Regions from separate parts of the Massilia paldalensis genome, predicted to be linked through region 2. Evidence: riboswitches for the same ligand, from Rfam matches in the RefSeq annotation. Region 2 holds a riboswitch; the other holds the start of a gene.
The links. A riboswitch is a leader RNA that binds a small molecule or an ion and turns the genes downstream of it on or off. The one in region 2 is predicted to bind thiamine pyrophosphate.
Positions count from the first base shown of each region.

Region 1: it holds a riboswitch for thiamine pyrophosphate, as region 2 does, so the genes downstream of both, ACI1V7_RS03320 (TonB-dependent siderophore receptor) here and thiC (phosphomethylpyrimidine synthase ThiC) in region 2, are expected to answer to the same signal.

Region 1 is NZ_JBJCIU010000001.1:731,537-746,320, forward strand. It holds gene ACI1V7_RS03300 (bile acid:sodium symporter family protein) at 1-196, opposite strand, end outside; gene ACI1V7_RS03305 (S46 family peptidase) at 366-2,519, shown strand; gene pnuC (nicotinamide riboside transporter PnuC) at 2,652-3,248, shown strand; gene ACI1V7_RS03315 (AAA family ATPase) at 3,248-3,781, shown strand; gene ACI1V7_RS03320 (TonB-dependent siderophore receptor) at 3,778-5,928, opposite strand; TPP riboswitch at 6,011-6,109, opposite strand; gene ACI1V7_RS03325 (DUF535 family protein) at 6,175-7,131, opposite strand; gene ACI1V7_RS03330 (glutathione S-transferase) at 7,504-8,235, shown strand; gene ACI1V7_RS03335 (amidase) at 8,298-10,115, shown strand; gene ACI1V7_RS03340 (VOC family protein) at 10,252-10,734, shown strand; gene ACI1V7_RS03345 (PhzF family phenazine biosynthesis protein) at 10,819-11,751, shown strand; gene ACI1V7_RS03350 (N-acyl amino acid synthase FeeM domain-containing protein) at 11,930-12,742, shown strand; gene ACI1V7_RS03355 (putative bifunctional diguanylate cyclase/phosphodiesterase) at 12,839-14,784, shown strand, end outside.
Region 2 is NZ_JBJCIU010000003.1:819,757-834,540, forward strand. It holds gene ACI1V7_RS18380 (PhoX family protein) at 1-1,873, shown strand, start outside; gene thiE (thiamine phosphate synthase) at 1,976-2,581, opposite strand; gene thiD (bifunctional hydroxymethylpyrimidine kinase/phosphomethylpyrimidine kinase) at 2,595-3,368, opposite strand; gene ACI1V7_RS18395 (thiazole synthase) at 3,368-4,162, opposite strand; gene thiS (sulfur carrier protein ThiS) at 4,191-4,394, opposite strand; gene thiC (phosphomethylpyrimidine synthase ThiC) at 4,397-6,325, opposite strand; TPP riboswitch at 6,405-6,505, opposite strand; gene ACI1V7_RS18410 (MOSC domain-containing protein) at 6,628-7,473, shown strand; gene ACI1V7_RS18415 (alpha/beta hydrolase family protein) at 7,486-8,073, shown strand; gene ACI1V7_RS18420 (GGDEF domain-containing protein) at 8,231-9,349, shown strand; gene ACI1V7_RS18425 (monovalent cation:proton antiporter family protein) at 9,350-11,326, opposite strand; gene ACI1V7_RS18430 (KpsF/GutQ family sugar-phosphate isomerase) at 11,415-12,437, shown strand; gene ACI1V7_RS18435 (KdsC family phosphatase) at 12,437-12,970, shown strand; gene lptC (LPS export ABC transporter periplasmic protein LptC) at 12,989-13,591, shown strand; gene lptA (lipopolysaccharide transport periplasmic protein LptA) at 13,615-14,220, shown strand; gene lptB (LPS export ABC transporter ATP-binding protein) at 14,220-14,784, shown strand, end outside.

The DNA of each region.
Region 1 (14,784 bases), on a different contig from region 2:
CGCGCGAGAGCTTGGCGCCGTGCAGGAAGAACAGCAGGCCGATGGCGACCGTCGTCACCTGTCCCAGCACGACGGCCGTGCGGCCCGAGCAGGGCAGCAGGCTGGCCAGGGCCACGGTGGACAGCAGCATCAGCGTGAAGGTGTCGATCGACAGGCGGCGCAGCAGGGCGGAAGTACGTTGGATGGCGTTGGACATGGGCGGACTACGGGAAAACCGGCGGGAATCGGGCATTGTAGCGCGTTGCGGCCGGCCTTGTCGGCCGCGCCCCCGGGCCGGACCTGCGGCGAAATGCGACAAAACTTATTTCCAGATATAAGTCCCGCAGCTATACTGCCCGCTTGGTTTTTTTAACTCGGGGTACAACTTGTTCAAATCGATCGTCCTGCCCATGGCGGTGCTGGGGGCATTCGCTTCCGCCCACGCCGACGAGGGCCAGTGGCAGCCGCACCAGCTGCCGCAGCTGAAGTCCGAACTCAAGCGCGTCGGCATCACCATTCCGGCCGAGAAGCTGGCCGACCTGTCCAAGCATCCGATGAGCGCGATCGTCTCGCTGGGCGGCTGCTCGGCGTCCTTCGTCTCGCCGGACGGCCTGGTGGTCACCAACCACCACTGCGCCTATGGCGCCATCCAGCGCAACGCGACCCCGGAGCGTAACTACATCGTCAACGGCTTCCTGGCAAAGACCCGCGCCGAGGAACTGCCGGGCGGCCCGAACTCGCTGGTCTACGTGACCGAGAAGGTCGAGAACGTGACGGACCGCGTGCTGAAAGGCCTGGCACCGAACTTGTCGGGCAAGGAACGCCACGAGCAGGTCGAGAGCCGCATCAAGGCGCTGATCGCCGAATGCGAAAGCGACAAAGCCTATCGCTGCTCCGTCCCCGCCTTCCACCGCGGCGGCGAGTACTACCGCATCAAGCAGCTGATGATCCGCGACGTGCGCCTCGTGTACGCGCCGGCGGACGCGGTCGGCAACTTCGGCGGCGACATCGACAATTACGAGTTCCCGCGCCAGGCCGGCGACTTCTCCTTCCTGCGCGCCTACGTGGGCAAGGACGGCCGCCCGGCCGATCCGTCGCCGGACAACGTGCCCTACAAGTCGAAGGACTTCCTGGTGGTGTCGGCCGAAGGCCTGAAGAACGGCGACCCGATCCTGCTGGCCGGCTACCCGGGCCGCACCAGCCGCTACAAGCTGCCGTCCGAGATCCGCTTCGCGCGCGAGGTCGATTATCCGGCCAAGGTCGCGACCATCACGGCCGACCTGTCCGTGATCGCGTCGGCCACGATGGGGAACCCGAGCTACGACGTGCGCTACGCCAGCGTCGCCAAGAGCCTGAACAACGTGCTGAAGAAGACCCAGGGCCTGCTGGACGGCTTCGCGCGCAAGGACATCGCCGCCATCAAGGACGTGCAGGACGCCGAGTTCCGCAATTGGTATAAACAGAATATGAACCGGGCCGACGTCGGCGGTTCGAAGACGCTGCTGGCCGACCTCGATGCCGCCATCAAGGCCGACATGGATGGCGCGCAGCAGGAAGCCGCGTGGGCGGAAGCCACGCACAGCGACCTGCTCAAGAGCGCGCGCACCTTGTACCGCCTGGCCCTGGAACGCCAGAAGCCGGACGCCCAGCGCGAGGCGGGCTACCAGGAACGCGACCTGTCGTTCATCAAGGCCCGCCTGACCCGCCTGGAGCAGTCGTTCGTGCCCAGCGTCGACCAGGCGCGCTGGCAGGCCGCGCTGAACCGCTACGCGAAGATCCCGGCCGCCGCCCACCCGCAGGGGCTGGACGCGCTGCTGCCGAAGCAGGATGCGATTGCCGCGTTGTACAAAGCGACCGAGCTGGGTGACACCGCCAAGCGCCTGGCCTGGATCGGCAAGGATGCCGACGCCTTCCGCAAGTCGAACGACCCGTTCATCCAGCTGGCCGTGCGCCTGCAGGACACGGGCATGGCGCTGGAAGACCGCCGCAAGGAAGTCGACGGCAACCTGGAGCGCGTGATCCCGCAATACATGAACGCCGTCATCGCCTGGAAGAAGTCGCAGGGCAAGCCGGTCTACCCGGACGCCAACTCGACGCTGCGCGTCACCTACGGCACCGTGGCGCCGTACAGCCCGCGCGACGGCCTGACCAAGGGCCCGTTCACGACCGTGCAGGGCATCGTCGAGAAGGCGACCAACAAGGAGCCGTTCAACGCGCCGACCAACCTGCTGCAGGCGATCCGCGAGAAGCGCTGGGGCGAATTCAAGGACCCGGTGCTGGGCACCGTGCCCGTGAACTTCCTGTCGAGCGCCGACACGACCGGCGGCAACTCGGGTTCGGCCGTGATGAACAAGCGCGGCGAACTGGTGGGCCTGAACTTCGACTCGACCTACGAATCGATCACCAAGGACTGGTACTTCGACCCGGTGATCACGCGCGCGATCCACGTCGACATCCGCTACATGCTGTGGGTGATGAAGGAAGTCGACCATGCCGACAACCTGCTCAAGGAAATGACGATCAAGTATCCGAAGCGCTGATCGCGTCGCCGACAGCCTGACAGCCGTGCCGGGAGGGATTCCGGCGCGGCTTTTTTCATGGCTGGCCGCTTGCGGCTTGCGCAATCCGGCGCCGCCTTCCATAATCGCCGGCTGACTTCCCAATCGAACGAGATGAACGAGACCATCCACATCGCCGGCTACGCCACGACCCCGCTGGAACTGATTTCCTTCGCGCTGTCGATCGCGACGGTGCTGCTGAACATCCGCCGCAACCACTGGGCCTGGCTGTTCGCGATCGTCTCGTCGGCGACCTACGGCATCGTGTTCTTCGACGCGCGCCTGTACGGCGACGCCGGCCTGCAGGGCGTGTTCATCGCGACGTCGGCCTGGGGCTGGAGCCAGTGGCTGCGCGGCGCCGGCGGCGGGCCGCTGGTCGTGACGCGCCTGGATGCCAGGGGCTGGGCCTGGTCGCTGGCAGGATGGGCGCTCGGCTACCTGGCGCTGTCCTCGTTCCTGCAGCACTTCACGGACACCGACGTGCCGCACCTGGACGGCTTCCTCACGGCCGGCAGCCTGCTCGGCACGCTGCTCACGGCGCGCAAGAAGGTCGAGAACTGGCTCGTGTGGATCGTGGCCGACGTCGTCTACGTGGGCCTGTACGTGCACAAGGGGCTGAACCTGACGGCCGTACTGTATGCGCTGTTCGTCGCGATGGCCGTCGCCGGCCTGCTGGCCTGGCGGTCGGCGGCGCGCGCGGGGGCACGCTGATGAGCGCTTCGGTGGGCACTTCGACGGGGACGGCCAGGCGCATCGCGATCCTGGGCGCCGAATCGACGGGCAAGTCGACGCTGGCCGACGCGCTGGCCGCGCGCTACGGCACCGTGTGGGTGCCGGAATACCTTCGCGAATTCGTCGACGTGCATGCGCGCGTGCCGCACGAGGACGACCAGCTCGGCATCGCCCGCACCCAGCTGGAACGGGAAGCCGCGCTGCTGCCGCGGGCGCGCCGCTTCCTGTTCTGCGACACGGCGCCGCTGATGACGGCCGTGTACAGCCGCATCTACTGGGGCCGTGTGCCGGACTCGCTGCTGGCGCTGGAAGCCGCGCACGACTATGCGCTGACGCTGGTGGCAGACATCGACCTGCCGTGGGTGCCCGACGGGCTGCAGCGCGAATCGGAGGAAGTGCGCCGGCGCGTGCACGCCCAGCTGCTGGCGGTGCTGGACGCACGGGCCATCCCGTACACGCTGCTGCGGGGCGACCTGGCGCAGCGCGTGCGCCAGGTCGCGGACCTTCTTTAGAAGTCCACCGTCGCCGACAGGCGGAAGGTGCGCGGCGCGCCGGCCAGCAGGTAGCCGCCCAGCGCCGGGGTGACGTCGCGCCAGTAGAACTTGTCGAACAGGTTTTCCGCGCGGGCGCGCAGGGTCACGCTGTTGGTTCCCATCTTCAGCGCGTAGGACGCGCCCAGGCCGAACACGTGGTAGTCCGGCACGAACACGCGGTTCTCGACGTCGAACGCCTTTTTCCCCGAATATTGCCAGGTGCCGTCCAGCTTCAGGCCCGGCACTTGCGGCACGGCGTAGGCGACCAGGGCGGTCGACTTGAACGCGGGGACGTCGGTGACGCGCTTGCCGTCGATGCTGTCCGTGCCGGTGCCGGACTGGCGCGTGTTCAGGGCCAGCAGCGACAGGCTCCAGTCCAGGTTGGCCGTCGCCTTGCCGTCGGCGGACAGTTCGATGCCGCGGTGCGTCTGGCGGCCGTTGCGCACGTAGGCGTTGCCGGCATCCGTGTATTCCAGGCCCTGGCGGATCTGGAACAGCGCCGCCGACAGCGTCAGCGCGTTCCCCATGGCGGCCTTGGCGCCCACCTCGAACTGGCGCGAGCGCTGCGGGGCCAGCATCTGGTTCTGGTTGACGGTTTCCATCGGCGCGATGCCGCCGTTCTGCAGGCCGTCGTTGAACGAGGCGTACACGTTCCAGTCCTGCCGCGGGCTGTACACGACGGCCACGCGCGGCAGCACGAAGGAATGGTCGCTCGAGATCCAGGTGCCGCTGTCGCCCACGTATTCGTCGCGTTCGATCTTCACGTAGCGCAGGCCGCCGTGCAGCGTGAGCTGCGGCGTCAGCTTGACGATGTCCTCGGCGAACAGCGCGCTCTCGGTATCGCTGCGGCGCTCGAACACGGGGCCCGTCACGCGGTCCGGCGCCACGCTGGGCGTGACCAGCGGATGCCAGATATTGCTGTAGCCGACGTAGTCGTAGACATAGTCGCCGAAGCTGTCGTGGCGCTCGGCGTAGGAGGTGCCGAGCGTCAGCGCGTGCTGCACGCCGCCGGCGGCGAAGCGGCCCTGGACCTGGGCCTGGACGCCCCATGGACTCTTGCGTTCGCCCGTGCTCTGGTAGTCATAGACGTCGTAGTCGCCGTTCGCGCAGAAGCCCGGATAATAGCCGTCGCCCTCGTTGCTGCAGCCGTAGGGGAAGGCGGTGTAGTCGTCGCGCTTGAACCAGTGCTTGTTGGCGGCCACGGTCGCCGTCCAGGTGGGCGCCAGCTTGTACTCGAAGCGCAGGCCGAGGTTGCTGTCCTTCGTCGTGACGGGGCGGGTCCAGGGCTGGTCGTTCAGCAGCGTCCTGGCCGAGACGCCGGTGGGCAGCACCTCGTTGCGGATCAGCTGGTAGCCGGGCGCCGTGATCTGGGCCTTGCGCTGGTAGTCCATGTCCAGCTGCAGCAGCGCATCCGGCGTGATCTGCCAGTCGAAGGCGCCGGAGACGAACTGGCGGTCGCCGTTGGCGCCGCGCACATACGAGTGCAGGTCGGCGGCGGCGGCGTTGATGCGGTAGCCGAAGCGGCGGTCGTCGAAGCGGCCGCCCAGGTCCAGGCTGCCGTACAGCGTGCCGCGTTCGCTCATCTCGGCGGTGGCGGAGCGCAGCGGCGCATTGGTCGGACGCTTGGTCACGTAATTGATGATGCCGCCCGGCGTGGCGATGCCCGAGCTCAGCCCCGTCAAGCCCTTCAGGATCTCGATGCGCTCCTTGTTCTCCAGCGGGATCTGGGTATCGCCCGGAATGGCGAAGCCGTCCTTGCGGTAGCTGTAGTTGTTGTCGAGCGCGAACCCGCGGATCGAGAACTGCTCGGCATAGCCGACGGCGTTGTAGGCGTCGCTGACGGAAGCGTCGAAGCGCACGGCGTCGGTGGTCGAGCGGATCGACAGGTCCTGCATCTGCGTGCGGCCGATCGCCGTGATCGAGGACGGCGTGTCGAACAGCGAGGCTTCGCCGAAGCCGCCCACGCTGGCGCGGTCGGTGGCGATGAAGCGGTTGCCGGTGACGACCACTTCGGCGACCTGGCCGGTGCCGGCCGTGGCGCCGGCGGTGTCCTGGGCCTGTGCGAACGTCGGGAAGGCCTGCACGAGGGCGCAGGCAAGGAGGGGATACTTCAGTCTCAGGTTCATGTGTGCTCGCTTCGCGCGCCGGCGTCGGCACGCTGCTTTTTTATGAAAAGCCGGAGCCAACGGGGGGAAGGGCAAACAAGGCGGGAACTGCGTTGCGCTTTCCTTCGCTGGCATTATCCAGATCAGGTACGAAGGGTATCTCTCACCCGGAAGCGCGCTTCCAGGACCCCTAGCGAAGGCGCGAGTCTAACACGACCCGCGCCGTTGTGGTGCGATTAGCAATGCGTGGATGACGCGCCGGCCGCCCTAGGCCGGTTCGAGCTGCGTCGCCGGCAATTCCACATGGGGACGCGCATGCAGCAGGTGGCCCTGCAGCACGGCGCGCGCGGACTCGCCGATCACGCGCCAGTGCTCGCGGCGCTGGGCGGCGCGCTTGCGGTGCTTGGACGGCATCTCGGACAGCGGCTTGACGTAGAAGGGCAGTGCGATCAGGTAGCCGGGTCCGCCTTCCATCCCGGTGCCGCCGAGGATCTGCCAGAAACCGTCGTAGGCGTTGGCGAAGTGCTTTTCCGGATCGGGATCGTAGGCGATGTGGGCCTCGCTGCGGATGGCGACGAGGCGGTCGACGCCGACGGCCTGGGCGATGCCCTGCATGGCGGCAAAGCAGAAGAAGCTGGGAGAATTGTTCGGGAACACGCGCTCGAAGGCTTCGAAGGCGGCGCCGGAATCGGTCCAGCGGCCCTGGTTGCGCGCGATGAAGGGCACGACGGGCAGGTCGACGCCGACCATGGCGCCGTCGAGCCAGCTGAAGGACAGGCGGTGCAGGCATTTGCCGTCGGCCAGCAGGGCGACGGTGAGGTCGCCCTCGGCATTGCTGCGCGACGCCATCTCGAGCTGGATCGCGAACGTGCTGCCGTCGGCCTCGTGCTGCCACAGCGGCAGGCGGCGCTCGCCGTAGACGGCCTGCTGGTAGGCCTCGTCGAAGGTGGTTTCCTCGAAGCGGTAGTGGCTCAGCACGGCCTGCACGCGCGCGCGCGCCGACAGGCCTTTCATGAGGTAGTCGCGGTGGCTGAGGTGGTGGAACGGGTCGTCGTTGGCGGGCGCCATGACGTGCTTGCGGTAGACGCCGAGCTCGCACAGTGCGCGGTGGTCGCGGTACCAGGCCAGGACGCGCAGGCTGCGCGCGATGCACAGGAGCCAGGACGACAAGCTGTACTGGCCGCGGCGGGCGCGCCAGTGGCGGGTGAGGTGAGCGAAAATCATGGGTGCGCTCCGGATTGCATGATCGGTTTGCGGGCACCCGGCGACCTGCTGCGCGCCATATTGACGGTCGCGGCGGGACGTCGGGATGCCCTTGTTGCTGTGTTCGGGTTCATGTTGGCGTACGGGCCGGCAAGGCGGCGTGCGCGCGCTCAACGGTAAATCGGCGTGGATGCGGAGTCCGCGCTCAGGATCGGCAGGATCGTCGGCGGCGGTAGCGTTTCCCTAGTGTTGTTTTTGTTGTCATCATGTCTCTGGTTGTTGATCTTTTGTCAGGCGAGTTGCCAGACGCAAGACTAGCACGATTGCCGCGCCGAACATCGAAATCCTCATGAATAATTGAGTCAGACCGAACAACTTGAGGAGGGCATCGCGATGATCGAACTTTTTTATTGGCCCACCATCCAGGGGCGCGGCGAATTCGTGCGCCTGGCGCTGGAGGAAGCTGGCGTGGACTATGTCGACGTGGCGCGCAAGCCGGGCGGCATGGCGCGCATGATCGCGGCGATGGACGGCGCCGACCATCCCTCGTATGCGCCGCCGTTCCTGAAGGCGGACGGCATGACGATCGGCCAGACTTCCAACATCCTGTTCTGGCTGGGCCAGCGTCACGGCCTGGCGCCGCAGGACGAGCAGGGCAGGCTGTGGGTCAACCAGATCCAGCTGACCATCGCCGACATGGTGGCCGAGGCCCACGACAGCCACCATCCGGTGGCGACCTCGCTGTACTACGAGGACCAGCGCCCCGAGGCCAAGCGCCGCACCGCCGACTTCCTGGAAACCCGCATTCCCAAGTTCTTCGACTGGTTCGAAGGCATCCTGGGACGGCCGCAGCCCAAGGACTACCTGCTGGGCGACACGCTGACCTACGCCGACCTGTCGTTGTTCCAGCTGCTGGAGGGCCTGCGCTACGCGTTCCCGCACGCGCTCGCCCACGTCGAGGCGAACTATCCGTTGTTGTCGGCACTGCGCGAGCGGGTCGCGGCGCGCCCGCGCATCGCCGCCTACCTGGCATCGGAGCGGCGCCTGCCGTTCAACGAGGAAGGCATCTTCCGCCATTATCCGGAGCTGGACCGCGAGGAGGGGAAGCGGGCCGGCAAGGGTTGACGATCGTTGTCTTGTCCCTGCCTCTGCGGTACGATCCGGCATCCCCCCACCGCAGAGACGCCATGACCCAACGCCGCCAGTTCCTGATCCAGGCCGGCCTGCTCGCCGCCGGCAGTGCCACCGGCGCCAGCGCAGCCGGGCAGGACACGACCACCGCAACGACCGCGCCCGCCGCACCCGCCACGCCGGGCGCCCCGCCCACGTTCGGCGCCACTCCCGGCTTCGGTCCGGACGTGTCGCCCGCCACCTTCGCCGAAGCCGAGAAGCTGGTGCAGGTGTCGATGAGCTCGGCCCAGCGGCGCATGGCCGCGCGCAGCTGGCGCGTGTCGCTGGCCTCGACGATGGAGCGGCGCAGCGGTCCGCGCCGCGTCGACCTGGCGCCCGGCATCGCGCCGGCCACGGTATGGGACCCGGCCGCCGCGGTGGGCGCCGCCGGCCCCGCGCGCGAGCGCTTCGTGCGCAGCCGCGCGGCCGCCGTGCCGCTGCCCGCCGACGACGCCGACATCGCCCACGCCCCCGTGACCCGGCTGGCGCACTGGATCGAAACTCGCGTCCTGAGCTCGGAGCGCCTGACGCGCATCTACCTCGCGCGCATCCGCCGCCTGGACGGCGCCCTGCGCAGCGTGATCACGGTGACGGAAGCGCACGCGCTGGAACGCGCGCGCCAGGCCGACCGCGAAATCGCCGCCGGCAAGTACCGCGGTCCCCTGCACGGTATTCCCTACGGCGTGAAGGACTTGCTCGACACGGCGGGCATTCCTACCACCTGGGGTGCGGCGCCGTTCCGCGAGCGCGTGCCGCAGACCGACGCCCACGTCGTGCGCCGGCTGGACGCGGCCGGCGCCGTGCTCGTCGCCAAGCTGAGCCTGGGCGAGCTGGCGCTGAACGACATCTGGTTCGGCGGCCAGACGATGAACCCGTGGCTGCCCGAGGAAGGCGCGTCCGGTTCCAGCGCCGGCCCGGGCGCGGCGACGGCGGCCGGCCTGGTGGCGTTCTCGATCGGCAGCGAAACGGGCGGCAGCATCGTCAGCCCGTCCATGCGCTGCGGCGTCGCCGGCCTGCGTCCGACCTATGGCCGCGTGGGCCGCAGCGGCGCCATGACGCTGTGCTGGTCGCTCGACAAGCTGGGGCCGATGACGCGCAGCGTCGAGGATGCGATGCTGGTGCTGCGCGCGATCGCCGGTCCCGACGCCGGCGACGTCGCCAGCCGCCCGGCCAGGCTCGACTTCGATGCCGGCGCGGGCATCGCGGGACTGAAGGTCGGCTACTTCCCCGGCTGGATGAAGGAAGATCCCGCCACCGACGTCGACCGCGCCGCGCTGGACAACCTCGGGAAGCTGGGCTGCAAGGCCGTGCCCGTGACGCTGCCGGACTGGCCGCACCAGTCGCTCAATACGGTGCTGTTCGCCGAGGCGGCCGCCGCCTTCGAGGAGATCGTGCTGGACGGCCGCGTCGACCAGCTCGCCATGCAGGTGCCGGACGCCTGGCCCAACCTGTTCCGCCAGGCGCGCTTCCTGTCGGCCGTCGACTTCGTGCAGGCCGACCGCCTGCGCCGCAGGTACGCGCTGGAGATGGCGCGCATCCTGCGCGAGGTCGATCTGCTGCTGGTGCCTTCGCTGCGCGAGGAGATGCTGACGATCTCGAACAATACGGGCCACCCGTCGCTGACCGTGCGTACGGGCTTCGTGTCGGTGGGCGCGGCGCGCAGCGACTGGGCGCCGGATCCGCAGCGCCCGCTGCCCACGTTCGCGCCGCCGCGCCGCGTGCCGCACGGCGTGACGCTGATCGGCCGCCTGTTCGACGAAGGCACGATCGCGCGCGTGGGCATGGCGCTGGAGCGCGTGTCCGGCGTGGCGGACGAGCGCGCGCCGGGCTTTTGAATACCTCGCGCACGACCATCAGGTACATCGATCGCATCAAACCGGATGCGCGCCGGCGGAATCTTCGCCCGCGCATCCTGTCTACCGCTGGCAGTGACCACAAGGACACGACACCACCGACAGCGGAGACACGCAAATGAGCGAAGACAATGTTCAGGCGGTACCCCCAGGCATGCACAGCCTGACCCCGCACCTGGTATGCGCCAACGCGGCGGCGGCCATCGATTTCTACCGGCAGGCGTTCGGCGCCGAGGAAATCATGCGCCTGCCCATGCCCGACGGGAAGCTGGGCCACGCCATGCTGCGCATCGGCGATTCGATGCTGATGCTGGCCGACGAATTCCCGCAGTGGGAATCGCATTCGCCGGCCACGCTGCGCGGCAGCCCCGTCACCATCCACCTGGCCGTGCCCGACGTCGACGCCACCTTCGAGCAGGCGATCGCGGCGGGAGCGCAGGCGCGCATGGCGCCGGCCGACATGTTCTGGGGCGACCGCTACGGCGTGCTCGTCGATCCCTTCGGCCACCACTGGTCGGTCGCCACCCACGTGCGCGACGTGCCGGTAGAGGAGATGCGCGCCGAGATGGAGCGCATGTTCGCGGGCGGCGTACGCGCCTGACCGGCCGTGCCGGCGGCGCAGGGACGTGCACGCGCGGCGCGGCGGCACTATCATGGTCGTCCCTTACCGCTACAGGAGACGACCATGGCAAGCGCCACCACCGGGCAACCAGATTTCCAGCCAGCCGTTGCGCCAGGCGCAAGCGGGGCCGCCGGCAGTCCCGTCGACACCTCCGCCGTCCAGCGCATTGCCGCATTCTCGGACGGCGATACGGGCGGCAATCCGGCCGGCGTCTGGATCGGCACGGCGCTGCCGCCGGCCGCCGAGATGCAGCGCCTGGCACATGCCGTGGGGTTTTCCGAGACCGCGTTCGCCGCACCGCAGGGCGAAGGCTGGCGCGTGCGCTATTTCGCTCCCGAGTCCGAAGTCGCGTTTTGCGGACATGCGACGATTGCGCTGGGTGCGGCGCTGGCACAGCGGTTTGGCGACGGCAGGTATGCGCTGGCGCTGAACGATGCCGATATCACAGTGGAAGGCCGGCGCGAAGAAACGCTCACGGCGGCCGCCCTGCAGTCGCCGCCGACGCGTAGTGCGCCGGCCGATGGGGCGCTGGTCGCCGAGGCGCTGGCCCTGTTCGGCTATGCCGAAGCCGACCTCGACCCGCGCATCCCGCCCGCACGCGCGCATGGTGGCCTCGACCACCTGGTGCTGGCCTTGCGCAGCCGTGCGCTCCTGTCCGCCATGCGCTACGACCTGGAAGCGGGGCGCGAACTCATGAAGCGTCAGCGCCTGGGCACCATCGTGCTGCTGTATGCGGAAAACAACACGCTTTTCCATACGCGCAATCCCTTCGCGATCGGCGGCGTCTACGAGGACGCGGCGACGGGGGCGGCGACGGCGGCGCTGGCCGGCTACCTGCGCGACCTGGGCTGGCCGCACGGCGGCGCCATCGACGTCGTGCAGGGCGAAGACATGGGCATGCGCTCGCGCCTGCATGCGGCGATCGGCGCGCAGCCGGGGAGCTCGATCCGCGTGTCCGGCACGGCTAGGCGCTTGCCGGACGCCACGACTGCGTGAGACATCCGGCCGAGCGTTGAAAATTACGTATGGCAATAGCGGCTGACCTCCTCGCCACACATATGGATGAGCAGAAATGACACGTAAAAGCATGCTTTCTCGATGATTTGGTTTTTATTGGACGATTGATAATCATCAATACAGTCGTTCAACACTACATTCGAGGAATCAACCTGTCATGGAATCGTCCCGCTCCGTCGTCTTCTCCGTTCCGCAAGCCGTTGCCGAGGGAGCTTCCGCGCGTCCCGCCATGGCCACCGAACGCCTGCCGTTCACCATCCGCCGGGTCGAGACGGAAGACAGCCTGCGCAAGGCCGTGCGCATCCGCCACGCCGCCTATGCGCGCCACCTGCCCGAGTTCGCCCAGACGCTGGCGCTGCCGGAGGCGTGCGACTACGAGGACGACGTGGTGGTGCTGCTGGCGGAGTCGCGCCTGGACGGGACGCCGCTGGGGTCGGTGCGCATCCAGACCAACCTGCATCGCGCGCTGCACGTGGAGGAATCGGTCGAGCTGCCGTCCTGGCTGCAGGGCAAGCGCCTGGCCGAGGTGACGCGGCTGGGCATCGACGAGGGCCGCATCGGCCGTGTCGTCAAGATTGCCCTGATCAAGGCCTGCTTCGACTACTGTGAACAGAACGGCATCGATTACGCGGTCGTCACGGGCCGTTCGCCGATCGACCGCCAGTATGCGCAACTGCTGTTCGTCGACGTGTTCGAGGACGGCGCCATGGTGCCGCTGCGCCACGTCGGCAATATCCCGCACCGCGTGATGGCGTTCGAGATCGCCACCGGCGAGGCTCGCTGGGCCGCGGCGCGCCACCCGATGCTGGCATTCTTCAAGCATACCCGCCATCCGGACATCGACATCGGCGCGCGCAAGGCGCCGATGGCGGTGCCCCGTCCAGCGCCGGTATCTGCTCCAGTGCCCGCTCCGGCACTGGCCCCGGCTGCCGCGCCCACTGTGGCGCCCACGCACTTTGCCATGGCCTAAGCTAAAAATTGCATGACGGCATTGATTTCACGCTGTATGCTGCGAAGTCGATGCCGGCAGGAATCTGCGGCATGGTTGTGTTCGTCCTAGATTCTTATGCTCAAGCCCGCCTCCTACCCGCGCAACCCGTCGCCGACCTTCGCCCAGCGCGCGGTCGACGGCTTGCTGCGCCTGCTCGCCACCTACATGCTGCCGGTGGGCATCGGCATGTTTTCGCTGGTCGCGCTGCTGTCCTGGCCCGACCACTACGCCCATGACGACGGCCTGGCGCTGCCCCTGCAGGTGCTGGCGCCGGACACAGGTCTCGCGCCGGGCCAGGCCGCGCAGCTGCTGTCCCAGCGTCCGCCGATCGACAGCTTCGAGACGCGCTTGTCCGAGCAACCGCTGTGGTTCGCGTTCACGCCGCGCATCGATCCGTCGTGGGCGGGAGCAGGCATCGGCATCGAATTCCCGTCGCGCCACGCGACCGCGATCGCCTGCTGGGATGCACAGACGCTGCAGCCGCTGGGCGACGCGTCGCGCACCGGCGCGCACGGCGCCATGGCCGCCGTCAAGGCCGGCTTCGCGCTGAACCTGGGCCGCGCCACCGGCCAGGTGCTGTGCCGTGCCAGCTTCGTGGGGCCGGCACGCCTGACCGCCGTCGCGTGGCCGTCCGGCCAGCTGGAACTGTCGATCCAGGATTTCCACCGCAAGTCGGGCCTGCTCGACGGCGGCATGATCGTGCTGACGCTGTTCGTGCTGGTGACGGCGCTGATCAATCGCCAGGCGCTGTACATCCAGTTCGCCGGCTGGCTGATCCTGAGCCTGCGCGCGGGCGCGCTGTCGGGCGGCTGGGACACCCAATGGCTGGGCCAGGCGGTACCGGCCGACTGGCTGCTGCCGATGCGCGCCGTGACCATCGCGCTGTTCGCGCTGTCGTCGCTGACGCTGTACCAGACGCTGTTCGGCGCCGAGCTGGCGCGCACCCGCTTCGGTCCCTTCCTGCGCTTTTCCCAATGGGTGTGCCTGCCGTTCGTGGCGTGCGCGCTGCTGCTGCCGTACCGAGTGTTCCTGCCCATCATGTGGGGCGTCGTCGCGTTCGGCCTGGGCCTGATGACGCTGGGCTTGGTGGCCATCATGCTACGGTCGCGCAACCGGGTGGCGATGTGGTTCGCGGCCTCGTTCGCCGTCACCTTCGTGTCCTCGCTGGCCGAGGTGGCCGGCGCCGCGATGGAACTGCGCGCGCTGTCCGACGTCGTCAACAGCGTCACGGCCGCGCTGGCATCGAGCCTGCTGGCGGCGCTGGCCGTGGCCGAGCAGATGCGCATCGAGACCGAGCAGCGCATGGCGGCCCAGGAAAAGCTGGAGCAGGCGTTCGAGGCGATGCCCGTCGGCCTGTTCACGCTCGACATGTACGGTACCTTCTTGAGCGCCAACCCGGCGCTGCGCAAGATGCTCGACATGGCCGACTTCGTGCCCGGCCGCACCGGCTGGAAGCAGTTCTTCGCCGACAGCCTGTGGATCGAGCTGTACGAGACCGTGCACATGCGCAGCGAGGCGGAAATGCAGATCGCCAGCCGCGACGGCAGCCGCCGCTTCCTCGTCAGCGCCACGCTGGCGCGCGGCCGCATCGAGGCGGTGCTGCAGGACGTTACCGACAAGCACAAGGCCACCGAGCAGCTGCGCTTCATGGCCAACAACGACCCGCTGACCAAGGTGTTCAACCGGCGCGGCATCGAGAAGATGTTCGAAGGCGCGGCGCACACGCTGGAAGCGGGCAAGCCGCTGTCGCTGGCCTACATCGACCTCGACCGCTTCAAGCTGATCAACGACCTGTTCGGCCACGCCGCCGGCGACGAGGTGCTCAAGCAGGTGTGCGAGCGCATGGCGCTGATGCTGGGCGGCGGCCAGCAGATCGGCCGCGTGGGCGGCGACGAATTCGTGATCGTGATGCCGGATACGGCGGTGCCGCTGGCGTCGCTGATCTGCCGCGGCATCGTCGACCGCATCGGCGGCACCCCGTACCGCGTCGGCGACAAGGCCTTCCACGTGCGCGGCTCCTG
Region 2 (14,784 bases):
CGATGACGATCCGGTCGCACCGCCGGTCAGCACCAACCCGACGCCGCCGGCCGTGACGCTGGCGAGCGTGTCGTTCGGCGCGATGAACGCCCCGAGCCTGGCCGAGGCCGCGAACATGGCCAAGACCTATGTCGCATCGAACATGACGGTCAACTTCAGCGATTCGAGCAAGGTCGACTTCAAGCTGTCGTATCAACCGTTCTTCGTCACCGGCGACATGGTCCCGGACGGCAAGGGCGGCACCATCCTGGCCGGCGGCTACTACGACATCAACAACAAGCCCATCATCGACACCACCGTGGCCGGCAAGGAGCGCCAGTTCTTCTCGGATTCGCCGGACGGCACCTCGCTGCTGACCGTGCCGAACGCCAAGGTCGACGGCGTCAAGGGCAACCCGGTGTTCGCCGTGGTGCAGTTCGAGTACACGACCTGGGCGCAGGACGGCAAGACCGATATGTACGGCAAGCTGCCGTCGCCGATCGCCGTGCTGACGCTGGACCAGGACAAGACCACCGGCAAGCTGTCGCTGGTGAAGTACCACAATGTCGACACCTCCGGCGTGAACGGCCTGTGGATCACCTGCGGCGCCAGCCTGTCGCCGTGGGGCACCCACCTGTCGAGCGAAGAGTACGAACCGAACGCCTACCTGGCCTCGACCGATGCCCAGTTCAAGGGCTACAGCAAGAGCCTGTACGGCGACGAAACGAAGGCCAATCCGTACAACTATGGCCACCTGCCGGAAATCACCGTCAACCCGGACGGCACCGGCAGCATCAAGAAGCACTACTGCATGGGCCGCATCTCGCACGAGCTGGTGCAGGTCATGGGCGACAACCGTACCGTGCTGATGGGCGACGATGCCACCAACGCCGGCTACTTCGTGTTCGTCGCCGACAAGGAGAAAGACCTGTCCTCGGGCACCCTGTACGTGGCCAAGGTCGGTGCCGGCTTCTCGCTGGACCCGGCCGCCACCGCCGCGCCGCTCACCTGGATCAAGCTCGGCTCGGCCACCAGCGACGAGATCCGTTCGCTGGCCGCGTCGCTCAAGCCGGCCGACATCATGGACGTCAAGACCGCCGATCCGGCCGACGCCACCTACACCAAGGTCGCCGCCAGCGGCCGCGTCGAGTGGATCAAGGTCAAGCCGGGCATGGAGAAGGCCGCCGCGTTCCTGGAAACCCACCGCTACGCCGCGCTGGTCGGCGGTTCGATGGGCTTCACCAAGATGGAAGGCACCACCGTCAACCTGAAGGACAAGGTCGCCTACTCGGCACTGGCGAACTGCAACGGCTCGATGGTGGCCGGCGCCAGCACGAACGTGCCGGGCAACGGCATCTCGATCCCGAAGGCGCTGACCGCCGGTGCCGTGATGGCGCTGAGCATGAAGGGCGGCCAGAAGGACACCGCGGGCAATGCCATCAACAGCGAATGGATGCCGGTCGACGTCAAGGCCCTGATCGTCGGCGAGGACATCGCCGCGGACAGCCTGGGCAACACCGCCAACCCGGACAAGATCGCCAGCCCGGACAACCTGAAGTTCTCGGAAAAGATGCGCACCCTGTTCATCGGCGAGGACAGCGGCAACCACGTCAACAACTTCCTGTGGGCCTACAACGTGGACACCAAGAAGCTGTCGCGCGTGCTGTCGACCCCGGCCGGCGCCGAATCGACGGGCCTGCACGCCGTCGACGACATCAACGGCTGGACCTACATCATGAGCAACTTCCAGCACCCGGGCGACTGGGGCAGCATCCACGCCAAGGTCAAGGACACGCTGGATCCGATGATCCGCACGAACTACAAGGACAAGTTCGGCGGTGCCGTCGGCTACCTGACGGCGGATGTTTCGCAGATCAAGCTGGCGAAAGCCTAAAGCAAACCGTCGTCCCTGCGAAGGCAGGGACCCAATCTGCCGGCGTATCGTTAGCGCATGCAAAATTGGGTCCCCGCCTGCGCGGGGACGACGTCTTTGCTGTCAAAACAACGCTGCAAACTCCCGCGTCACCTCTTCCGGATCCTCCGTCCGGTACACGCTGCTGATCGCCGCCACCAGGTCCGCCCCGTGCCCAACGAGTGGCCGCGCATTCTCCACCGTCATCCCGCCGATCACCACCACCGGCACCTGCAGTCGCTCCTTCGCCAGCGCGACGATCGTGGGCGGCGTCGTCACCGCATACTGCTTCACCACCGACGGGTAAAAGCCGCCGAACGCGACGTAGCTGGCGCCGGCGTCCTGCGCCGTCTCGGCCAGCGCCAGTTCGCCGTAGCAGGATGCGCCGACGATCTTGTCCGGCCCGAGCGCCGCGCGTACCGCCCGCACGGGCGCATCGGTGCCGCCCACGTGCACGCCGTCGGCATCGAGTTCCATGGCCAGCGCCACGTGGTCGTTGACGATGAACGGCCGGCCGCGGCCGCGGCACAGCCGGAGCAGGGCGGACGCCTGTTCGCGCCGTAGCGCGGGCGACGCCGTCTTGTTGCGGTACTGGACCAGGGCGGCGCCGCCGTCCAGCGCGCGCGCCGTCGCGTCGAGCAGGCGCTCGGTGTCGGTCCAATCGGGTGTCACCAGGTAGAGGCCTTTCATGGGATGTCCTTGTTCATGGGTGGATGCGGCGCGGGATGCGCTGGCCCGGCGCGATCGCATAGGAATCGGCCAGGGACTGGTTGCAGTAGCGCTGGCCCCGTTCGAGCGCCTGCGCGATGGCGTCGCCCAGCGCCAGGCGGGCCGCGATGCTGGCCGCCAGCGTGCAGCCGCTGCCATGGAATTCGCCGGGCAGGCGCGGCCAGCGCCATTCGCGCGTGCCGGCGCCGCTGGTCCAGCGGTTGACGACTTCGCTGCCGTCGCCGTGGCCGCCCGTCACCAGCACGTGCGGGCAGCGCTGCAGGCGTTCTCCCAGCGCCGCCGCTTCCGGCAGGTTCGGCACCAGCACGGTGGCCACGTCGAGCAGCGGTTCCAGCGCCTGCAGGGCGTCTCCGCGCGCCAGCGCGTCGCCATGGCCGCTGGCCAGCACGGGGTCGAGCACCACCGGCAGGCCGGGGTGCGTCTCGCGCAGGTGGCGCACGACGTCGGCGATGGCCTCGGCATTCGCCCGGTTGCCCGGGATGCCAATCTTGACGGCGGCGATCGCCACGCTGCCCGCCAGCAGGCCCGCCTGGCGCGTCAGCAGCAGGTCGCTCACGGGTTCCATGCCGCGCACCCGGTTGTTGTCCTGCACCGTCAGCGCCGTCACGATGGGCAGCGCATGCGCGCCCTGGGCGGCGATCGCCTCGATGTCCGCGGCGATGCCCGCGCCGCCGGACGGATCGAGTCCGGCGAACACGAGCACGCTGGGCCGGACCGGCGAACGCAGTCCATCCGGTGGCACTGCCATCACACGCGGCCCGCCATCGGCGACGAGGGAGAGGCGGCAAAGCGGCGCGCCATGCGGCCGGCGAGATACGCTTCGCGTCCGCCTTCGACGGCCAGGCGCATCGCGCGCGCCATGCGCACCGGATCCTGTGCGAGCGCGATGGCGCTGTTCATCAGCACGCCGTCGCAGCCCAGTTCCATGGCGACGGCCGCGTCGGACGCCGTGCCCACGCCCGCATCGACCAGCACGGGCACGCGGGCCTGTTCGATGATCAGGGACAGGTTCCATGGGTTCAGGATGCCCATGCCGGAACCGATCAGCGAGGCGAGGGGCATGACCGCCACGCAGCCGATGTCTTCCAGCATGCGCGCCTGGATCGGATCGTCGCTGCAATAGACCATCACGTCGAAGCCGTCGCGCACCAGTTCCTCGGCGGCGCGCAGCGTTTCCGGCATGTTGGGGAACAGCGTCTTCTCGTCGCCCAGTACTTCCAGCTTGACGAGCTTGTGCCCGTTCAGCAGCTCGCGCGCCAGCTGCAGCGTGTAGACGGCATCCTTGGCCGTGTAGCAGCCGGCCGTGTTGGGCAGGATCGTGTAGCGGCTGGGCGGCACCGCATCCAGCAGGTTCGGCTCGCCGGCATGCTGGCCGATGTTCACGCGGCGGATCGCCACCGTGATGATCTCGGCGCCCGCGGCCTCCGTCGCTTCGCGGGTCTGGTCCAGGTCGCGGTACTTGCCGCTACCGACCAGCAGGCGCGATCGGTAGGTCTTGCCGGCGATGGTGAGCGGCCGGTCTTCGTGCAATGTGTTCGTCATCGTGTGCTCCGTAGTCATGGGAAGGGACTCAACCGCCGCCGATCGCGCGCACCACATCGACCTTGTCGGCGCGCTGCAGCAGGGTGTCGGGCCAGCGCTGGCGCGGCACCACGCGGCGGTTGACGGCCAGCGCCAGCGCCTGGCCGGCGAGCTCCAGCCGGTCGACCAGGTCGACCAGGCTGGCGCCGTCGGGCAGCAGGTAGGGCGCGCCGTTCAGTTCGATCTCGAGCATGGTCATTCCGCCACGCTGAAGTCCTTGCTGTACAACTCGCCCCCCTTGCGCATGAACTCGACGGCCTTGACCTGCATCCCGTGGGCCGGCGCGTCCTGGGCGGCGATGCCCTGGCCGGCCGCGTAGTCGCGCACTTCCTGGGTGATCTTCATGGAGCAGAAGTGCGGGCCGCACATGGAGCAGAAATGCGCCACCTTGGCCGAGTCCTTGGGCAGCGTCTCGTCGTGGAAGGAACGGGCCTTGTCCGGGTCGAGGCCGAGGTTGAACTGGTCTTCCCAACGGAATTCGAAGCGCGCCTTCGACAGCGCGTTGTCGCGGATCTGCGCGCCGGGGTGGCCCTTGGCCAGGTCGGCCGCATGCGCCGCGATTTTATAGGTGATGATGCCGTCCTTGACGTCGTCCTTGTCGGGCAGGCCCAGGTGCTCCTTGGGCGTCACGTAGCACAGCATCGCCGTGCCGTACCAGCCGATGTTGGCGGCGCCGATGCCGGAGGTGATGTGGTCGTAGCCCGGCGCGATGTCGGTCGTGAGGGGCCCCAGCGTGTAGAACGGCGCCTCGTGGCACTGCTCCAGCTGCAGGTCCATGTTTTCCTTGATCAGCTGCAGGGGCACGTGGCCCGGGCCTTCGATCATGGTCTGCACATCGTGCTTCCAGGCGATCTGCGTCAGTTCGCCGAGGGTCTTCAGCTCGGCCAGCTGGGCTTCGTCGTTGGCGTCGTAGATCGAGCCGGGACGCAGGCCGTCGCCGAGGCTGAAGGCGACGTCGTAGGCCTGCATGATCGCGCAGATCTCCTCGAAATGCGTGTACAGGAAGGATTCCTTGTGGTGGGCCAGGCACCACTTGGCCATGATCGAGCCGCCGCGCGAGACGATGCCCGTCAGGCGGTTGGCCGTCATCGGCACGAAGGGCAGGCGCACGCCGGCGTGGATGGTGAAATAGTCGACGCCTTGCTCGGCCTGTTCGATGAGGGTGTCGCGGTAGATTTCCCAGGTCAGTTCCTCGGCCTTGCCGTGGACCTTTTCCAGCGCCTGGTACAGGGGCACGGTGCCGATGGGGACGGGGCTGTTACGGATGATCCATTCGCGCGTCTCGTGGATGTGTTTTCCCGTCGACAGGTCCATCACCGTGTCGCCGCCCCAGCGCGTGGCCCAGGTCATCTTTTCCACTTCCTCGCCGATCGACGACGTCACGGCCGAGTTGCCGATGTTCGCATTGATCTTCACGAGGAAGTTGCGGCCGATGATCATCGGCTCCGATTCCGGGTGGTTGACGTTGGCCGGCAGGATGGCGCGGCCGCGGGCGATCTCGTCGCGCACGAATTCCGGCGTGATCTCGCGCGGGATGCTGGCGCCGAAGGACTGGCCCGCATGCTGGCGGCCGATCAGCGCGGCCATGCGCTTGCCCGTCGGGCCGGCGGCGGCGAGGTTGGCCAGGTATTCCTGGCGCCGCAGGTTTTCGCGGATGGCCACGAATTCCATCTCGGGCGTGACGATGCCCTGGCGCGCGTAGTGCATCTGGGTGACGTTGCGTCCGGCCAGCGCGCGGCGCGGCTTGCGCTTCAGGTCGAAGCGCAGTTCGGCCAGCTTCGGGTCGTGCAGGCGTTCGATGCCGTAGGCGGACGTGGGACCGGGCAGCTCCTCGGTATCGCCCCGCTCGGCGATCCAGCCGGCGCGCAGCGGCGCCAGGCCGGAGCGGATGTCGATGCGCGCATCCGGGTCGGTGTAGGGGCCGGACGTGTCGTAGACCCACACGGGCGGGTTCGGCTCGGCGCCGAACGAGGCGGGCGTGTCGGACTGGTGGATCTCGCGCATCGGCACGCGGATGTCGGGCCGGCTGCCGGACACGTGGACCTTGCGGGAATTGGGTAGCGGTGCCACGGCCGCGGCATCGACCGTGGCGCTGGCGGAGAGGAATTTCGGATCGGCGTTCAACGTGCACTCCTTTTGTCACTGTGGATCGGCGATCCAGCGTGAGGAGTGCGGAGTACGTACGGACGAACGGCATGGGTCCACACGGTCTCTGTAGCTTCCCTTCGCTGGCATTATCCAGATCAGGTTCGGAGGGTATTTCTCACCCGCGCCCGTGAAAGCGCAGGACCCCTAGCGTTGTGACGGCTCCCTTTGCGGGAGTCGACGGCGGCGAGTGTACGCCGGTTTTATGGGGATGGCAACACGTAGGCATCGGCCGGTTTTGGTGCGATACTATCCCGCACCGCCTTCCCACCGCTCCGAGCATGGCCACCCTGACCCAGCTGTTCATCTACCCGATCAAATCCTGCGCGGGCTTGTCCGTGCCGTCCGCCACCTTGCTCGAATCCGGCCTGCAGGCCCAGGGCGTGCACGACCGCGAATGGATGCTGGTCACCGAGCAGGGCCAGTTCCTGACCCAGCGCGAGCACCCGTGCATGGCGCTGATCCGGCCCCGTCCCGACGGCGACCTGCTGCGGGTGAGCAGCCCCGGCATGTCCGACTTCTGCCTGCCGCTGGCGCACAATCCGGAGGCAAGCGCGCGCACGGTGAAGATCTGGGACGACCTGGTCGATGCCGCCGATTGCGGCGACGCCGCCGCCAACTGGTTCACCCAGGCCGTCGGCAGCGCCTGCCGGCTGGTGCGCTTCCGGCGCGACGTCGTGCGTCCGACCAGCGTCAAGTGGACGGAGGGCGTGCCGTCGCAGACCCGCTTCGCCGACGGCTATCCGCTGCTGCTGATCGGCCAGTCCTCGCTGGACGACCTGAATGCCCGCCTGGCCGCGGCCGGCCGCGCCGCGCTGCCGATGGACCGCTTCCGTCCCAACCTGGTGGTCGGCGGCTTGCCGGCCTTCGAGGAGGATTACCTGGCCGAGCTGGCGTTCGAGACGGCCACGGTGCGCCCCGTGAAGCCGTGCGCGCGCTGCCCGATCCCGTCCATCGACCAGCAGACCGGCATCGCCGGGCCGGACCCCCTCGACATCCTGCAGACCTACCGCGCCAATCCGCGCATGGAAGGCGCCGTCTGCCTGGGCATGAACTGCATCGTGGCGCACGGCGCCGGCAGCGAGCTGTATGCCGGGCAGGAGCTGGAAGCCGAACTGGCGTTCTGACGCAACCTTCCGATGACCTTGTTGATCCTGCTGCACGGCGTCGGCGGCCAGCCGGCCGACATGGCGCCGCTGGGCGAGCGCATCGCCGCCGCCGCCCCGGACGTGCGCATCGAAGCGCCGCCGGCCGCCTTGCCCTACGATCGGGGCCCGCGCGGCCATCAATGGTTCTCCGTCGACGGCATCGACGAGGACAACCGTCCGGGCCGGATCCGCGCCGCGCTGCCCGCCTTCGTCGAGACGGTGCGGGCGCTGCAGCGCCGCCACGGCGCCGGGCCGCGGGATACGGTGCTGGCCGGCTTCTCGCAAGGCGCGATCATGGCGCTGGCCGCCGGCGCCGACGGCTGGCTGGCGCGCCACGTGATCGCCATCGCCGGCCGCTTCGCGCCGCTGCCGGAGCGTTGGGATGCGCGCACGGCCGTCAGCCTCGTGCACGGCAGGATGGACGGCGTGGTGCCCGCGGAGCACAGCCGGCGCGCGTGCGAACGCCTGGCCGCGCTGGGCGCGCCGGTGGCGCTGGACCTGGTGCCGCGCGCCGTGCACCTGCTGTCGCCGGCCATCCTGGATGCGGCGGAGCAGGCCTGGCGCGCGCCGCCCGGCTGAGAGCGCCTAACAAAACCTCCATGGCGGCGTTGCATCGCCTTGCCCTGCAGTTTTTGTCAGGCGTTCCAAGGCATTCCGACAACGGTCCAGTCACTTTTCGTTTGCATTTGGGCGCAGTTGGCGTAATGTAGGAATATTCCTATACGGAGGTCGACCGATGTACGAGCGCGGCGCCAGTGTGCGCGAACTGATAGCCGAAAACGAGGCCTTGCGGCGCCAGCTCGCGAGCCTGCTCGACCAGGCCGAGAGCAACCACGCCATCATGATGCGGCACCAGGCGTTCGACCTCGAGATCGTCGGCGCCGGCAGCTTCCAGGAGCTCGCCGCCACCATCTTCCGCCTGCTGCCCGTGGTCTCCGACCTGGACGCCGTCACGCTGGCGCTGGTCGACGCCGACGCCGATATCCACACGGTGATGCAGAAGCTGGGCGTGGATTTCGACGCGCTGCCCGGCCTGATCTTCCACGACAGCGCCGCCACGCTGGGCCACGACACGCCTGCGGGCCAGGCGCCCAAGCCGCGCCTGTCGCCCTACGATCCCGCCGTCCACCGCCACGCCTTTCCGCATCCGCCGGCGGGCCTGGCCAGCGTCGCGCTGGTGCCCCTGCTGCGCAACAAGCGCCTGATCGGCAGCCTGAACCTGGGCAGCCGCGACCCGGCGCGCTTCACGCCGCTGCTGGGCACGGACTTCGTCGAGCACATGGGCTCGATCATCGCGATCTGCCTGGAAAACACGATCAGCAACGAGATGCTGAAGTACATCGGCCTGACCGATTCGCTCACGGGCGTCTACAACCGCCGCTACATGGACCGGCGCCTCGTCGAGGAAATTGCCCGCGCGCGGCGCCAGTCCTACCGCCTCTCGTGCATGTACATCGACATCGACCACTTCAAGCAGGTGAACGACGCCCACGGCCACCAGGCCGGCGACGACGTGCTGCGCGAAGTGGCGGCGCGCATCAAGGCGGAACTGCGCATCTCGGACGCGCTGGGCCGCTTCGGCGGCGAGGAATTCGTGGTGCTCCTGATCGACGCGGACGTGGGCAGCGCCAGCGTGGTGGCCCAGCGCATCCGCGCCAGCGTGGCCGACGCGCCGTTCGCGCTGCCGGACGGTGAGTGGCTGTCGATCTCGGTGTCGATCGGGGTGGCGATGCTGGACGATTTCCAGCGCGACCACGCGATCGAGGGCGTGGCGCAGCAGCTCGTCGCCCAGGCCGACCAGGCGCTCTACCAGGCGAAGGAGAACGGCCGCAACCAGGTGGTCGCGGCGCCGTGATCAGGTCCGGGCCAGGCGGCCCTCGGCGCGGCTGACGGCGTCGCCCGTTCCACGCAATACCACCACGTCGCCGGCACGCAGCTCGACCTGCGCATCCGGCTCGATCCGCTCGATCCCGCGGCGCACGGCCGCGACCTCGGCGCCGAGCGCGTCCAGCTCCAGTTCCATCAGCCGCCGTCCGACCGCGTCGGCGTCGTCCTTCAGCGTCACCGAATGCAGGTGCACCTCGGCGTCGTCGGCGTCGCGGGCGCCGTGGAAGAAGCCGCGCAGCGAGGCGTAGCGCTCGTCGCGCGCCGCCTGCACGCGGTGCACGACGCGGCGCAGCGGCACGCCCATCGCCACCAGCGCGTGCGAGGCCAGCATCAGGCTCGATTCCAGCGCTTCCGGCACCACCTCGGTGGCCCCGGCCTGCTTCAATACATCGAGTTCGCGGTCGTCGTGGGCGCGCACGATCACGGGCAGGTCCGGCGCCAGCTCGTGCACCAGGTGCAGCACCTTGAGCGCCAGGCGGGTGTCGGCGAAGGTGATGACGAGGGCGCTGGCGCGCTTGATGCCGGCCGCGATGAGCGCCTCCCGGCGGGTGCAGTCGCCGTAGGAGACGTCGACGCCGGCGCTTCGCGCTTCCTGCACCCGTTCCGGGTCCAGGTCGAGCGCGTACCAGGACAGCTTTTCTTCCGACAGCAGCGTCGCCAGGCTCTGGCCGCTGCGGCCGAAGCCGGCGATGATCACGTGCTTCTGCGCCTTCATCGTGCGGCTGGCGAGCTGGGTCAGCTGCAGCGACTGCAGCATCCATTCGTTGGACGCGATCTTCATGACGATCTTGTCCATGTTGGCGATGACGAAGGGCGCGGCCAGCATCGACAGCACCATCGACGCCAGCACCAGCTGGATCACGAACGGGTCGATCAGCGTCGACCCGGACGCCAGGTTCAGCAGCACGAAGCCGAATTCGCCGGCCTGCGCGAGGCCGAAGCCGGTGCGCAGCGCCACGCCGTCCGACGAGCCGAAGGCCTTGGCCAGGGCGGCGATCAGCGCGAATTTCAGCACCACCGGCACCACCAGCAGCACCAGCACGATCCACCAGTTGGCCAGCACCAGCTGCACGTTCAGCAGCATGCCGATGGTGATGAAGAACAGGCCGAGCAGCACGTCGCGGAACGGCTTGATGTCTTCTTCCACCTGGTGCTTGTACTGGGTCTCGGAGATCAGCATGCCGGCGACGAAGGCGCCCAGCGCCATCGACAGGCCGGCGTGCTCCGTGATCCAGGCCGCGCCCAGCGTCACCAGCAGGAGGTTCAGCATGAACAGTTCCTGCGAGCGGCGCTTGACCACGACCGTGAACCACTGGCGCATCAGCTTCTGGCCGAAGAACAGCAGCAGCGCCAGCACGGCGGCGGCCTTGACGCCGGCCCAGGCCAGCGTCATCGCCAGCTCCTCGGCCGGCTTGGCCAGCGAGGGAATCAGGATCAGCAGGGGCACCACGGCCAGGTCCTGGAACAGCAGGATGCCGATGATGCGGCGTCCATGTTCGCTTTCCAGTTCGAGGCGCTCGGTCAGCATCTTGGAGACGATGGCGGTGGAGGACATCGCGAGCGCGCCGCCCAGCGCCAGCGCGGCCTGCCAGCCGATCCGGAAAGCCGGCGGGAGCGCCGACGAGAAGAAGGAGATGGCCACGGTGGCGAGGATGGTCAGCGCCACCTGGGCCAGGCCCAGCCCGAACACGATGCGGCGCATCGCCTTCAACTGGGCCAGCGAGAATTCCAGGCCGATGGAGAACATCAGGAACACCACGCCGAATTCGGCCAGCGCGTGGGTCGTGGGGCCGTTGTCGGCCAGGTTCAGGGCATTCGGGCCGATCAGCACGCCCACCGCGAGGTAGCCCAGCATGGGCGGCAGGTGCAGCATCCGGAACGCGACCACGCCGAGGACGGCGCTGCCCAGCAGGAGCAAGGTGAGTTCGAGCCCGGATGATGTCATCGCGTCGTCAAAGGCGAAGGGCCTGTCAAGTGATGTTTTGTTACGTCTGGCAAGTTTCTTGCTTTCCCAATTCGGCTATACTTTGTCTATGAGTGTAACCGATGAAAAAATAATGCTGACAAGTTTTAACGAGACCCAGGCCCAGCGCGCGTTGGCACTGGCCCGCGAGGCCCTGGATATCGAGACCGAAGCGCTGCGCAAGCTGTCCGCGCGCCTGGGCGACGACGACAGCGTCGCGCGCGCGGTGGCGCTGATGATGGCGTGCAAGGGGCGGGTGGTCGTCTCGGGCATCGGCAAGTCGGGTCACATCGGCCGCAAGATCGCCGCGACGCTGGCCTCCACGGGCACCCCGGCGCTGTTCCTGCATCCGGCCGAAGCGGCGCACGGCGACCTCGGCATGGTTACCCCGGGCGATGTCCTCATCGCCATTTCGTATTCCGGCGAGAGCAGCGAACTGGCCATCGTGATCCCGGCCGTCAAGCGCATGGGCGTGCCCGTGATCGCCATGACCGGCAAGCCGGAATCGCGCCTGGCGCAGGCCTCCGACGTGCACCTGGACGTCGCGGTCGACAAGGAAGCCTGCCCGCTGAACCTGGCCCCGACCGCCAGCACCACCGCCACGCTGGCCCTGGGCGACGCCCTGGCCGTGGCGCTGCTGGAACTGCGCGGCTTCAAGTCGGAGGATTTCGCCCTGTCGCACCCGGGCGGCGCCCTGGGCCGGCGCCTGCTGACCCGCGTGAGCGACGTCATGCGCAGCGGCGACGCGGTGCCGAAGGTGGCGCCGGATACCCTGCTGATCGACGCGCTGCTGGAGATCTCGCAGAAGGGCATGGGCATGACGGCCGTGGTGGACGGCGAAGGCCGCCCGGTCGGCGTGTTCACCGACGGCGACCTGCGCCGCCTGATCGCCAAGGTCCAGGACTTTTCCACGCTCGTCATCCGCGACGTCATGCACGCGAACCCGCGCCGCATCCATCCGGAACAGCTGGCCGTCGACGCCGTTGCCGTGATGGAGGAATTCCGCATCAACCAGATGCTGGTGACGGATGCCGACGACAAGCTGGTAGGCGCCCTGCACATCCACGACCTGACCCGCGCCAAGGTGATCTGATGGTGACTCCGCTGGCACACATGGAACGCGCCAGGCGCGTGAAGGTCATGATCTTCGACGTCGACGGCGTGCTCACCGACGGCAGCCTGACCTATGGCGCCGACGGCGAGGTCACCAAGACCTTCTTCGTGCTGGACGGCCTCGGCATCCAGCTCCTGAACCGCACGGGCGTGCAGACGGCGATCATCAGCGCGCGCACTTCCCCCATCGTTGTCAGGCGCGCGGCGGACCTGGGCATCACCCACGTGTTCCAGGGCCAGCACGACAAGCGCATCGCCTTTGCCGAGCTGCTGGCCAAGACCGGCGTGACGGCCGAGGAATGCGGCTACATCGGCGACGACGTGATCGACGTGCCCTTGCTCACCCGCGTGGGCTTTGCCGTCACCGTGCCGAGCGGCCATCCGGAAGTGCAGCACCGCGCCCACTACGTGACGAAGAACCCGGGCGGCCGCGGCGCCGTGCGCGAAGTCTGCGACATGGTGATGCGCGCCCAGGGCACCTACGATCAGGCCCTCGCGCCGTATTTCGCATAAGGGACGACCGGATACCCCATGGCACCCGCAACCTACAAACGGACCGCGCACCGCTGGCGCCTGCTGGCGCTGATGCTGACCGCGGTGTTCTTCGCCTTCGGCAGCTTCTGGCTGGTGCAGGTGATGCAGGGCCAGGGCGACGATCCCACCCGCGTCAACGTGGGCGACGACCCGGACTACATCATCGACAACTTCAGCTTCGTGCGCATGTCGGTGGACGGCAAGCCGCGCTACGTGATCTCGGGCGAACGCCTGACGCACCGGCCGTCGACCAACACCTCGGAGATCGAGAACCCGGTCGTGCACAGCCTGGCGGCCGAGAAGCCGCCGATGACGATCACGGCCGACCACGCGCTCGTGAACCAGAACCAGAACCAGATCGACCTGACCGGCAACGTCGACATCCGGCGCCCGGCCAGCGGCACCGGCCAGCCGCTGCACATCCAGACCACGGCGATGACGTTCCTGCCGGACGAAGAGATCGCGAAGACCGACAAGCCGGTCAAGATGACGCTCGGCGGCGCGACGATCGATTCGATCGGCGCCACGGTCAACAACGCGACCCAGCAGGCCCAGCTCGGCCGGGGACGCACCGTCTATCCGCCGCGCCAGCCGCGCTGAAGCCCATTCACCTGAGGACAACCATGAACAAACTACTCGCCGCCGCCATCTGCCTGCTGGTGCCGCTGGCCGCCTCGGCCGAGAAGGCGGACGCGCTCAAGCCGATCACGATCGACTACAAGGACGCCCACGTCGACCAGGTCACGCAGAACTATGTCGCCACCGGCGACGTCGTCATCACGCGCGGCACCATGGTGCTGAAGTCGGACCGCGCCGAGGTCAAGGAAGCGCCGGACGGCTACCGCACCTTCATCCTGACCGCCGCGGCGGGCAAGGTGGCCACCTTCCGCCAGAAGCGCGACGGCGGCCCCGACCTGTGGGCCGAGGGCCAGGCCCAGCGCATCGAATACGACGAGCGCGCCGACCTGATCAAGCTGTTCTCCAAGGCCGAGATCCGCCAGCTCGAAGGCAAGAAGGTCACGCAGGAAATGGATAGCCCGTTCATCTCGTACGACAGCCGCAGGGAAGTGCTGGTGGGCCGCAACGATCCGAGCGGCGCCGACGTGCAGGGCAAGGGCCGCGGCAGCATCACGCTGGCGCCGCGCCGTAACCAGGCAGCCGCGGCGCCCGCCGCCGCCACGCCGGCCGCAGCGCCCGCGGCGAATGTCCCGGCCACGGAGAAGAAGTGATGGAGACGAGCACGGAAAACGCGGCCGTCGCCGGCAATAGCAGTACCGGCGCCGGCGGCAGCACCCTCGTCGTCAAGGGCCTGCAGAAGAGCTACGGCAAGCGCCTCGTCGTGCGCGACGTGTCGCTGCAGGTCGCCTGCGGCGAAGTGGTCGGCCTGCTGGGGCCCAACGGCGCGGGCAAGACGACCTCGTTCTACATGATCGTGGGCCTGGTGCCGTCCGATGCCGGCACCATCGACATCAACGGCGACGACGTCTCGAGCCTGCCGATCCACCGCCGCGCGCTGCTGGGCCTGTCGTACCTGCCGCAGGAAGCGTCGGTGTTCCGCAAGCTGACGGTCGAGGAAAACATCCGCGCCGTGCTGGAACTGCAGCGCGAGAACGGCAAGGCGCTGAGCAAGCAGCGCATCGCCGAGCGCCTCGACGAGCTGCTGAGCGAGCTGCAGATCGAGAAGCTGCGCGAGAGCCCGGCGCTGTCGCTGTCCGGCGGCGAGCGCCGCCGCGTGGAGATCGCGCGCGCGCTGGCGACCAACCCGCGCTTCGTGCTGCTGGACGAGCCGTTCG